Regions from separate parts of the Methylophilus sp. OH31 genome, predicted to be linked through region 2. Evidence: predicted binding sites of a transcription regulator. Region 2 holds the regulator's gene; the other holds the start of a gene.
The links. The regulator sigma-54, encoded in region 2, starts transcription at its own class of promoters, with help from an activator protein. The targets are predictions, from matches to a motif close to TGGCACNNTTCCTGCT.
Positions count from the first base shown of each region.

Region 1: a site for sigma-54 is predicted at 2,195-2,210, ahead of OH31_RS07960 (TorF family putative porin). Genes of this name have one in related genera too.

Region 1 is NZ_BAUS01000004.1:297,176-301,994, forward strand. It holds gene OH31_RS07945 (DUF1993 family protein) at 1-219, opposite strand, end outside; gene OH31_RS07950 (YifB family Mg chelatase-like AAA ATPase) at 232-1,731, opposite strand; gene OH31_RS07955 (accessory factor UbiK family protein) at 1,777-2,025, opposite strand; gene OH31_RS07960 (TorF family putative porin) at 2,283-3,230, shown strand; gene glnK (P-II family nitrogen regulator) at 3,291-3,629, shown strand; gene OH31_RS07970 (ammonium transporter) at 3,645-4,819, shown strand, end outside.
Region 2 is NZ_BAUS01000010.1:83,589-88,407, reverse strand. It holds gene tyrS (tyrosine--tRNA ligase) at 9-1,247, shown strand; gene OH31_RS11960 (RNA polymerase factor sigma-54) at 1,293-2,840, opposite strand; gene lptB (LPS export ABC transporter ATP-binding protein) at 2,847-3,593, opposite strand; gene lptA (lipopolysaccharide transport periplasmic protein LptA) at 3,605-4,261, opposite strand; gene lptC (LPS export ABC transporter periplasmic protein LptC) at 4,277-4,819, opposite strand, start outside.

The sequences.
Region 1 (4,819 bases), on a different contig from region 2:
TTCCAATCCGGCCAGTCTAGCGCCTGCACCTTTACTCATGTCGCTCACCAATTGCACTTGTCTGGTGAGCGGATACATATCGACAGATAAACGGCTGTTCAGCAGCACTTCAGGCGCCACCTTTTTCTGCTCAGCATACAATTCACCTTGTTGCAGGATGTGTTTCAGGTTTTGCAAGGTGCGCAGCAATGGCGTGATACTGACATCATATAAATGCATGGCGTAACCCTCTTAATAGTCATAACGCCGATATTGTAACGCTTCTGCAATATGCGCATCACTCATGTGTTCTGCATCGGCCAGGTCAGCGATAGTCCTGCCAACCTTGAGAATGCGGTGATAACTGCGGGCGGATAATGAGAACTTGTGCATGGCAGTTTGTAGCAGTTGGCTGGCTTGTTCCCCGAGCTGGCAAACATCCGCAATCTCCAGCGGGCCTAGCATTGCGTTGGGTTTTTGCTGGCGCTGCATTTGCCGCCGTCTCGCCAGCGTCACGCGGGCGCACATACTGGCGCTGCTTTCACTAGGCTGGTGTTGGCTCAATTCCTCGGGTTTAAGGGCGGGGACATCGATATTCATGTCAATGCGGTCAAGCAAGGGGCCGGAGAGTTTGTTTTTGTAGCGTAAGATCTGTTCTGGCGTGCATCGACAGCGCTGGTTGTAATGGCCGAAATAACCACAAGGGCAAGGATTCATCGCGGCAATCAGCTGAAATTGTGCCGGGAAAGTGGCTTGCCTGGCGGCACGTGAAATGGTGATGCTGCCATTTTCGAGCGGCTCGCGTAAGACTTCGAGCACCTTGCGGTCAAACTCCGGCAGCTCATCCAAAAAAAGCACGCCATGATGCGCGAGGCTGATTTCACCGGGGCGTGGCACGCTGCCTCCGCCGACCAATGCCACTGCCGAGGCGGTATGGTGTGGTGCACGAAAGGGGCGTTTTTTCCAGTTCGTTGCTGGAAACTGACCGGTCAGTGACAAAATCGATGCGCTTTCAAGCGCCTCCTGCGTGGTCATTTCTGGCAGGATGCCGACAAACCGTTGCGCCAGCATGCTCTTACCCGTGCCTGGTGGGCCGCTCATTAGCAGGCTGTGCTGGCCGGCCGCAGCAATCTCCAGTGCGCGTTTGGCGCGTAGCTGGCCTTTGACCTCCTGATAATCTGGCAGCAAGGTGTTTATTGTCGGCGTGACCAAGGGGTGTTGTGGCAACGATTGTTTGTCAGACAAATGCGCGCATACATCAAGCAGGCTGTCTGCCGCAAAAATGGTGCAGCCTTCAACCAGGCTCGCTTCATATGCACTTTCTTGGGGCAAGATAGCCGCTCTGGTGCCCGCTTTGTCTTGTAGCAGTTGATATGTCATCGCCAGCGCGCCTCGAATTGGCCGTAATGCGCCTGTGAGCGCCAGTTCACCGGCAATCACATAATTTGCCAGCTGTTGTTTGGGCAGTTGGCCTGAGGCGGCCAGAATGCCGAGCGCAATCGGCAGATCGTAGCGTCCGCCTTCTTTGGGCAGGTCGGCCGGCGCAAGGTTGACGGTAATGCGACGGGCAGGAAACTCAAATTGTGCCGTCTGTATCGCCGCACGCACACGGTCCTTGCTCTCTTTTACTTCGGTTTCAGGGAGGCCGACGATGGTGAAACTTGGCAAGCCATTGGCCAAATGCACTTCTACCACCACCTCTGGCGCGTCCATGCCGCTCAGTGCACGACTGTATAACACCGCCAGACTCATTTCGCACTCCTGAATATTGGAATGCTAACAATTGTAAATTAATTTTTACTTCTTGGCTGGTTGAGCCTGTTCCAACTGGCTGATTTTTTCTTCCAGTGTTTTCAATTGTTGCTGGGTACGTGCCAATAATGCTGACTGAATATCGAATTCTTCGCGTGAAACAAGTTCCATTTTGGTGAGCGCGCCCTGAAATAGTGCATGCAAATTGGTTTCTAGCTCTGAAATGGGGCTTGAATCAACTAGTTGTTTGATTTTAAAAGATAATTCTTTAATTTTTTCGTTGGTGAATAGCATGGTAAGCACTCCTTTGCACAATATTTTAGCATGTATAGCAGGGTTGAAAATATAATTACCCCAATACAATAAGTTCATAATTAATAAAAAACAATTTGTTACCATGTTTTTTTAATAATAAACTTTATATTTTAATTTTAATTATTTGATTTTATTTGTTTATATAGGTTGGCACGTGCCTTGCTTTGTGGTCAATGTTGTTTCATTCTCGTTTACAACAATTCGATCAAAGATTTTCACAGAGAGAGGACTCATAAATGCGTCAATCTATTTTGCTCACAGCAGTTTTGGGTGCATTATCTTTTGCACAAGCTTCATACGCAGCTGAAGAGGCTAAAGAAGAAGCTAAATCTGACTGGTCTGCGACCGGTAACGTTTCTTTTGTATCAGATTACTACTCACGTGGTATTTCACAAACATGGCACAAACCAACCGCACAAGGCGGTATGGATATCACCCATTCTAGCGGCTTCTATGCTGGTGTTTGGGGTTCAGGCGTGTCACCTAACACTTATCCTGATTCGACCACTGAAATTGATGTTTATGCTGGTTACAACGGTAGCGTACCTGCTGTTGAAGGTTTGGGCTGGAGTGCTGGTCTGTATGGCTACCTGTATCCAGGTGGTTCATGGAAAAAATACCGTGCATCAAATGCGGCTAACCCAAATGATGTATTGACACCTAAAGGTGGTAGTTGGGACACTTATGAAGCTAACGTTGGTTTATCCTACGGTTGGTTAAGCGGTAAGTTGTCTTACACATTGACTGACTGGTGGGGCGCGGATAAGTCTACAGGTTGGGATGGCAGCACTAAGGGCTCTACCTATTTTGAATTGAACGCGGCTTATCCATTGCCATGGTGGGATTTGACATTGATTGCTCACGTTGGTCGTTTGAATGTGGCGGGTAAACTGGACAAATCTTTTAGCCCAGATGGCGGCGTAAACTTGCCAAGTACTTCCATTTCTGGTGCTACTAACCCAGACTACACAGACTGGAAAATTGGTCTGAGTAAAGCATTCAAAATTGGTGCTACCGAAGGCTGGAACGCCGGCGTATACTGGGTTGAGTCAGACAACTCCCGCTACTGGGGTGAAAATGGCTATGGTGGTACAAGCTTTAACGGTAAAGGTACCAGCACTAAAGCGCAAAGTAAAAATCTGAATGATGGTCGTCTGGTATTAACGGTCGGTCGTACATTCTAAATAAGCAAGTTTAGATCTGGCGGGCATTGTGCCCGCCAGAGTTAACAACGGGAGAAGCAAATGAAATTTGTATCCGCAATAATCAAGCCATTTAAGCTTGATGAAGTGCGTGAGGCTTTGTCCAACATTGGCGTACAAGGCATCACAGTCACTGAGGTCAAAGGGTTTGGCCGTCAAAAGGGGCATACCGAGTTATATCGTGGTGCAGAATATGTCGTGGATTTTTTGCCTAAGGTGAAGCTCGAAGTAGCCATCAAGGACGACATGCTTGATCAAGTCGTTGATGCGATTGAGAAAGCGGCTGCAACTGGCAAAATCGGTGATGGCAAAGTATTTGTCTTCGATCTGGAACAAGTTTACCGTATACGTACCGGCGAAACCGGTCCGGATGCGCTATAAGAAAGGGCTTCAGCTATGAAGAAAATTCTTTCCATGTTATCACTGGTCGCCTTGATTGGCCTGGCGGCAACCCCAGTGAGTTATGCTGAAGAGACTGTGACTGAAACGATCACAGTACAAGAAACAGTTACCCCTGATGCGGCACCAGCGGCCGAAGCGCCTGCTGCAGAAGCTGCGCCAGCGGCTGCAGAGGCTGCACCAACATTGGATGTAGGTAATACCGCATTCATGATTGTGGCTACTGTGTTGGTAATTTTAATGACAATCCCAGGTTTGGCCCTGTTCTATGGTGGCTTGGTGCGTCAGAAAAACATGCTTTCGGTGTTGATGCAAATTTTCGTGGTGTTCTCATTGATTTCCGTGTTGTGGGCGGCTTACGGCTACAGTATGGCGTTTAGTGAAGGTAATGCCATCGTTGGGGGCTTGAGCAAGGCGTTCCTGTCAGGCATTACAACGGACAGCTTGTCTGGCACTATCCCTGAATATGTTTTCCTGACTTTCCAGATGATTTTTGCTGCGTTGACACCAGCATTGATCGTGGGTGGTTTTGCTGAGCGTATGAAGTTCTCTGCCGTATTGCTGTTCACGGCGTTGTGGGTGACCTTTGCTTATATCCCAATCGCACACATGGTGTGGGGTGGTGGTTATCTGGCTGAATTAGGTGCCAAAGACTTTGCTGGCGGTACTGTTGTACACATCAACGCTGGTGTGGCTGCGCTGATTGGCGCCATGATGTTGGGCAAACGTATCGGTTACGGTAAAGAAGCCATGCCTCCACACAACCTGGTCATGACCATGATTGGTGCGTCATTACTGTGGGTGGGTTGGTTCGGTTTCAACGTAGGTAGCGAACTGGCTGCTGATGCCACTGCTGGTATGGTTCTGGTAAACACACAACTGGCAACTGCGGCTGCGGTATTGGGCTGGATCCTGGCTGAGTGGTTGTTCAGAGGCAAACCAAGCATGTTGGGTGCTGCATCCGGTGCGGTAGCGGGTTTGGTAGCGATTACACCAGCATGTGGTTTCATCGGCCCGATGGGTTCTATCATTCTGGGCTTCACTGCCAGCTTCGTCAGCCTGTGGGGCGTGACCAAGTTGAAAGGTGCGCTGGGTTATGATGACTCACTGGATGTATTCGGTGTGCACGGCCTGGCAGGTATCTGGGGCGCGGTAGGTACAGGCGTATTGAT
Region 2 (4,819 bases):
GAACCTTTATGACAGACGTAAACCAAGCTTCAGTGACGACTGAAGCACTGAGTCCAGAGATTGTGAACGCACTGGCGATTATCAAGCGCGGTGCCGATGAACTATTAATCGAGCAAGAACTGATTGAAAAGCTGAAAACCGGCAAACCCTTGCGTGTGAAAGCAGGCTTTGACCCCACCGCACCTGATTTGCATCTGGGGCATACCGTGCTGATTAACAAATTGCGCCAGTTGCAGGATCTGGGGCACCAGATTCAATTCCTGATCGGTGACTTTACCGGCATGATTGGTGACCCGACGGGTAAAAGTACCACGCGCCCGCCGTTAACGGTCGAACAGGTGAAGGCGAATGCCGACACCTATTCCGAACAGGTATTCAAGATTCTGGACCCGGCCAAAACTGAGATTGTGTTTAACTCCAAGTGGTTAAGCGACCTCGGTGCCGCGGGCATGATCAGGCTGGCAGCCAGCCATACAGTCGCCCGTATGCTAGAACGCGATGACTTCTCCAAGCGTTTCAAAGGCAACCAGCCAATCGCGATTCATGAATTCTTGTATCCCTTATTGCAGGGCTATGACTCTGTGGCTTTGCAGGCCGATTTGGAACTGGGCGGCACAGACCAGAAATTTAACCTGCTCATGGGCCGTGAATTGCAAAAGCAGGCTGGCCAATCGCAGCAATGCGTGTTGATGATGCCGTTGCTGGAAGGCCTGGACGGCGTCAATAAAATGTCCAAGTCTTTGGGTAACTATATTGGTATCAGCGAAGCGCCTGAGACGATTTTCGCCAAAATCATGTCGATTTCTGATGAACTGATGTGGCGCTATATCGACCTGCTGTCATTTGCCACCCTGGAAACTATCGCCCAGTGGAAAGCACAAGTGGCTGCTGGCGACAATCCACGTAATATCAAGGTCGGTTTTGCACAGGAGATCGTTGCCCGTTTTCACGGCCAGGCGGCGGCTGAAAAAGCCCTGCAAGACTTCCAGACCCGTGCCAAAGGCGGGATTCCTGATGATGTGCCTGAGGTAGCAGTAGCGATTGATGGTGATAGCATCAGTATCAGCCAGTTGCTGAAACAGGTGGGCCTGGTGGAAAGCACCAGTGAAGCCATGCGTGCCGTGCAACAAGGCGGCGTGAAGCTGGATAGCGTAAAAGTTGACGATAAAAACCTGTCATTGGCAAAAGGGGTGACCGTGGTGGCACAAGTGGGCAAGCGCAAGTTTGCCAAAATCACCATCCAGTAAACAGGCGTTACCGATAAAAAAGGCCGCATTTGCGGCCTTTTTGTTTTACAGCGATTTGCGTAAATTGGCTGGTGGGATATTCAGCGATTCGCGGTATTTGGCAATGGTGCGGCGCGCAACCACAATGCCTTGCTGCGCCAGCGTATCGGTGATTTGATTGTCGGACAATGGTTTTTTCTGGTTTTCTTCAGCGACCATTTGTTTGATGAGCGCGCGAATGGCGGTGGCAGAACATGAGCCGCCTGCATCGGTGGCGACTGAGCTGCCAAAAAAGTATTTAAGTTCAAATACACCGCGTGGCGTGAGCATGTACTTATGTGTTGTCACGCGAGAAACCGTGCTTTCATGCAAGTCGAGCTCTTCGGCAATTTCGCGCAATACCAGGGGCCGCATGGCAATTTCACCATGTTCAAAGAAATTGCGCTGTCTGTCCACAATCGCTTGCGACACACGCAAGATGGTAGAAAAGCGTTGCTGGATATTTTTAATCATCCATTTGGCTTCCTGCATCTGGCTCTGCAGATATTGGCCGGAGCTTTCACGGTTGCGCTTGAGGATATCTGCATACAACTGATTGATACGTAGTTTGGGGATCACGCCATCATTGAGCGACGCCATCCAGATGCCTTTGATTTTTTTGACCACGACATCGTGCTGAATAAAGTGGTCATGGCTAAAGGTCGCAAACTCGTTGCCTGGCTTGGGGTTTTGCTGGCGAATCAGTTGTTGCGCGCCTTTGAGTGCAGCTTCGTCGCAAGTGAGTACCTTGCGCAATTTGACAAAGTCTTTGTTGGCCAGCAATGCCAGATGATCTTTGGCAATCGCCATCGCAATACGCAAATAAGGTGTCTCAGGCGGCAGTACTTGCAGTTGTAGCAAGATGCATTCACGCAGGTCACGTGCACCGACGCCGATCGGATCCAGGTTCTGGATCAATTTCAGTGCGGTTTCCAGCTCCAGTAACTCAATTTCCAGCTCTGGCGGCAACAGGTCGACAATCTCCTGTAGATCCTGCTCTAAATAACCATCATCGTTAATGCTGTCGAGCAAAAATTTCACCAGATCCATGTCACGCTTGGATAGATGTGCCAATTGCATCTGGTTGATCAGGTGTTCGCGCAGACTGATATTGTTGGCGTCCTGGCGAGAGAAGTCACTATCTTCATCATCGAGGTTGTTGCGGCCCGCTTCGTCCCAGTTGCTGGCACTGCCAAACTCTTCGTAGTCATCTTCAAACTCGGGCGGCGTGAATTCTTCATTCAGATTTGGTTGTTCGCCTTCAGTGCCGCTCGTTTCGTCACGTGGTTCATCACGCAGACTCTCTGCAGGGGGAGTGAGGTCGTTTTGGGTCGCGACATCAAATGAACTTGCATCCACCTGCTCTGTGTCTGTCGAGCTGGTGGCCAATGGCGAGTTATCTTCAAATTCTCCTTCTTCGCCATCTGCCATTTCCAGCAGCGGATTTTCCTGCAGGATGGTTTCCAGCTCCTGGCTTAACTCCAGCGTGGACAACTGCAACAGGCGGATGGACTGCTGAAGTTGCGGGGTGAGCGCCAGGTTTTGTGAGATGCGTAATTGCAGGTTTTGCTTCATATCAGGTTACAGCCTAAAATTCTTGCCCAGATAGACTTCACGTACGCCTTCGTTCTGAATGATTTCGTCTGGCGTGCCTGCGGCAAACACAGCGCCTTCATTAACGATGTACGCCCGGTCACAAATATCCAGGGTTTCACGCACGTTGTGGTCTGTAATCAAAATGCCGATATTCTGGCTGCTCAGGTAGCGGATAATTTTCTGGATCTCAATCACCGCAATCGGGTCAATCCCGGCAAATGGCTCATCCAGCAGGATGAATTTCGGGTCTGTGGCCAGGCAGCGCGCAATCTCTACACGGCGGCGCTCGCCGCCCGACAGGCTGACTGCCTGGCTGTGACGGATATGCTGGATATGTAATTGATCCAGTAAAGACTCCAGCCGCGCTTCACGCTCTTCTTCCGTGTAAGGGCGGGTTTCCAGGATTGATAAAATATTATCAGTCACCGTCATTTTACGAAAAATGGATGCTTCTTGTGGCAGGTAAGCCAGGCCCATGCGGGCGCGCTCGTGCATGGGCGCGCGGCTGACATCTGCCCCATTCAGCGTAATGCTGCCGTCGTCCAGTGCGACCAGGCCAACAATCATGTAAAAGCTGGTGGTTTTGCCAGCACCATTCGGGCCGAGCAAACCAATCACTTCGCCGCTGCGTAGCTCAAGTGTAGTGTTTTTAACCACGGTGCGTCCCTGATAGGCTTTTTTCAGGTGGCTGACACGTAAGTGGTTATGATCTGGTGAAGCTGTTGTCTGCATAAGGCCGGTCTTTAGGGTTGCGCTTTCGTAGGCTCATTAGTGGTGTCGGCGGGTGCCGGTTCCACTTTGATTTGCAGTGAGCGGTTCATGCGCAGCCCTTGTTGCGAGGTTGGCTTGTTATCAATCACAGGCGGCGTGGTTTTGTTCTTGGGCTGAATGGTCGCTTTGACGCGGCTACCGGCGGTACCATTGGGGTTAGCCTTGGTGCCGCCAATGACTTCGGCGTACTCTGCATTGGCGTCATAACTGATGTAGTCACCGGTGACCAGGTCTTCACCACGTTTGACCCAGGCGTTGGTGTATAGCTGTACCTTGTCCATGCGCGCGTTGTATTCAATACGCTGCCCACTGCCTTGCATCCATTCGTCTTTGCCAGTGCGTTTTTGCTTGAATGTGGTCGGGTTGCCGGTACAGGTGCTGTGCTGAAAGCCATCCTGGTCTTCACGCACAATCATTTTGTCGGCTTTGATTTGCAGGGTGCCCTGGTTGAGGATCACATTGCCGGTATAAATACTGATCTTTTTGGCATCATTCACAGTCACGGTATCCGCTTCCAGCTCAATCGGCTGGTCACGGTCAGACTCTTCAGCCAGCACGCTGGTTGACCACGATAGCAGTGCCCATAAGGTCAAGCAGGTGGCATAAAATAATGGCTTGTGCGTGTTCAACTCATTTCTCCAGAATCAACGACCCTTGTGATTGCCTGTTTTCGCCTTCGCTGCCGGGCTTGCAGTTTTTGCGACTGCGGGTGCGCGTACATAATGTACATGCACCCGGTTAAATAATTGCATGGTGCCTGCCTTGTTATCAAAACGCATGCCGGTACCTGTGATCACCGTCGCCGGTAGCTGGCGGATAGTGACCGGCAAATCGGTGTAAGCGAGGTCTGTATCCGGTTCCAGCGTTAAATGTTCGGTTTGCAACTGCATTTCAGGCTTGGCCAGCGTGCCCTGGCGTATGACCTTGACCTGCTTGCTAAACTCGACCAGTTTACCATTGGCTGACACTTTGCCGTGCTGGCCATGAATTTGCGTGTAAGGTTTATCCTGCCCAAACTGGGTGAAACGCGGGCGCTGTAATTCGGTATAGTCGTTATCCGGAAAATGGCGCATTTCTGCCGCAGCTAACACGTATTTGGTATTGCCAGTGGCGTCGGTACGCGTGCTGACAAAGTTATAGAGCATGTAGTCCGGATCGTGACGACTTAAGCGGCTCAAGCTCAGCGC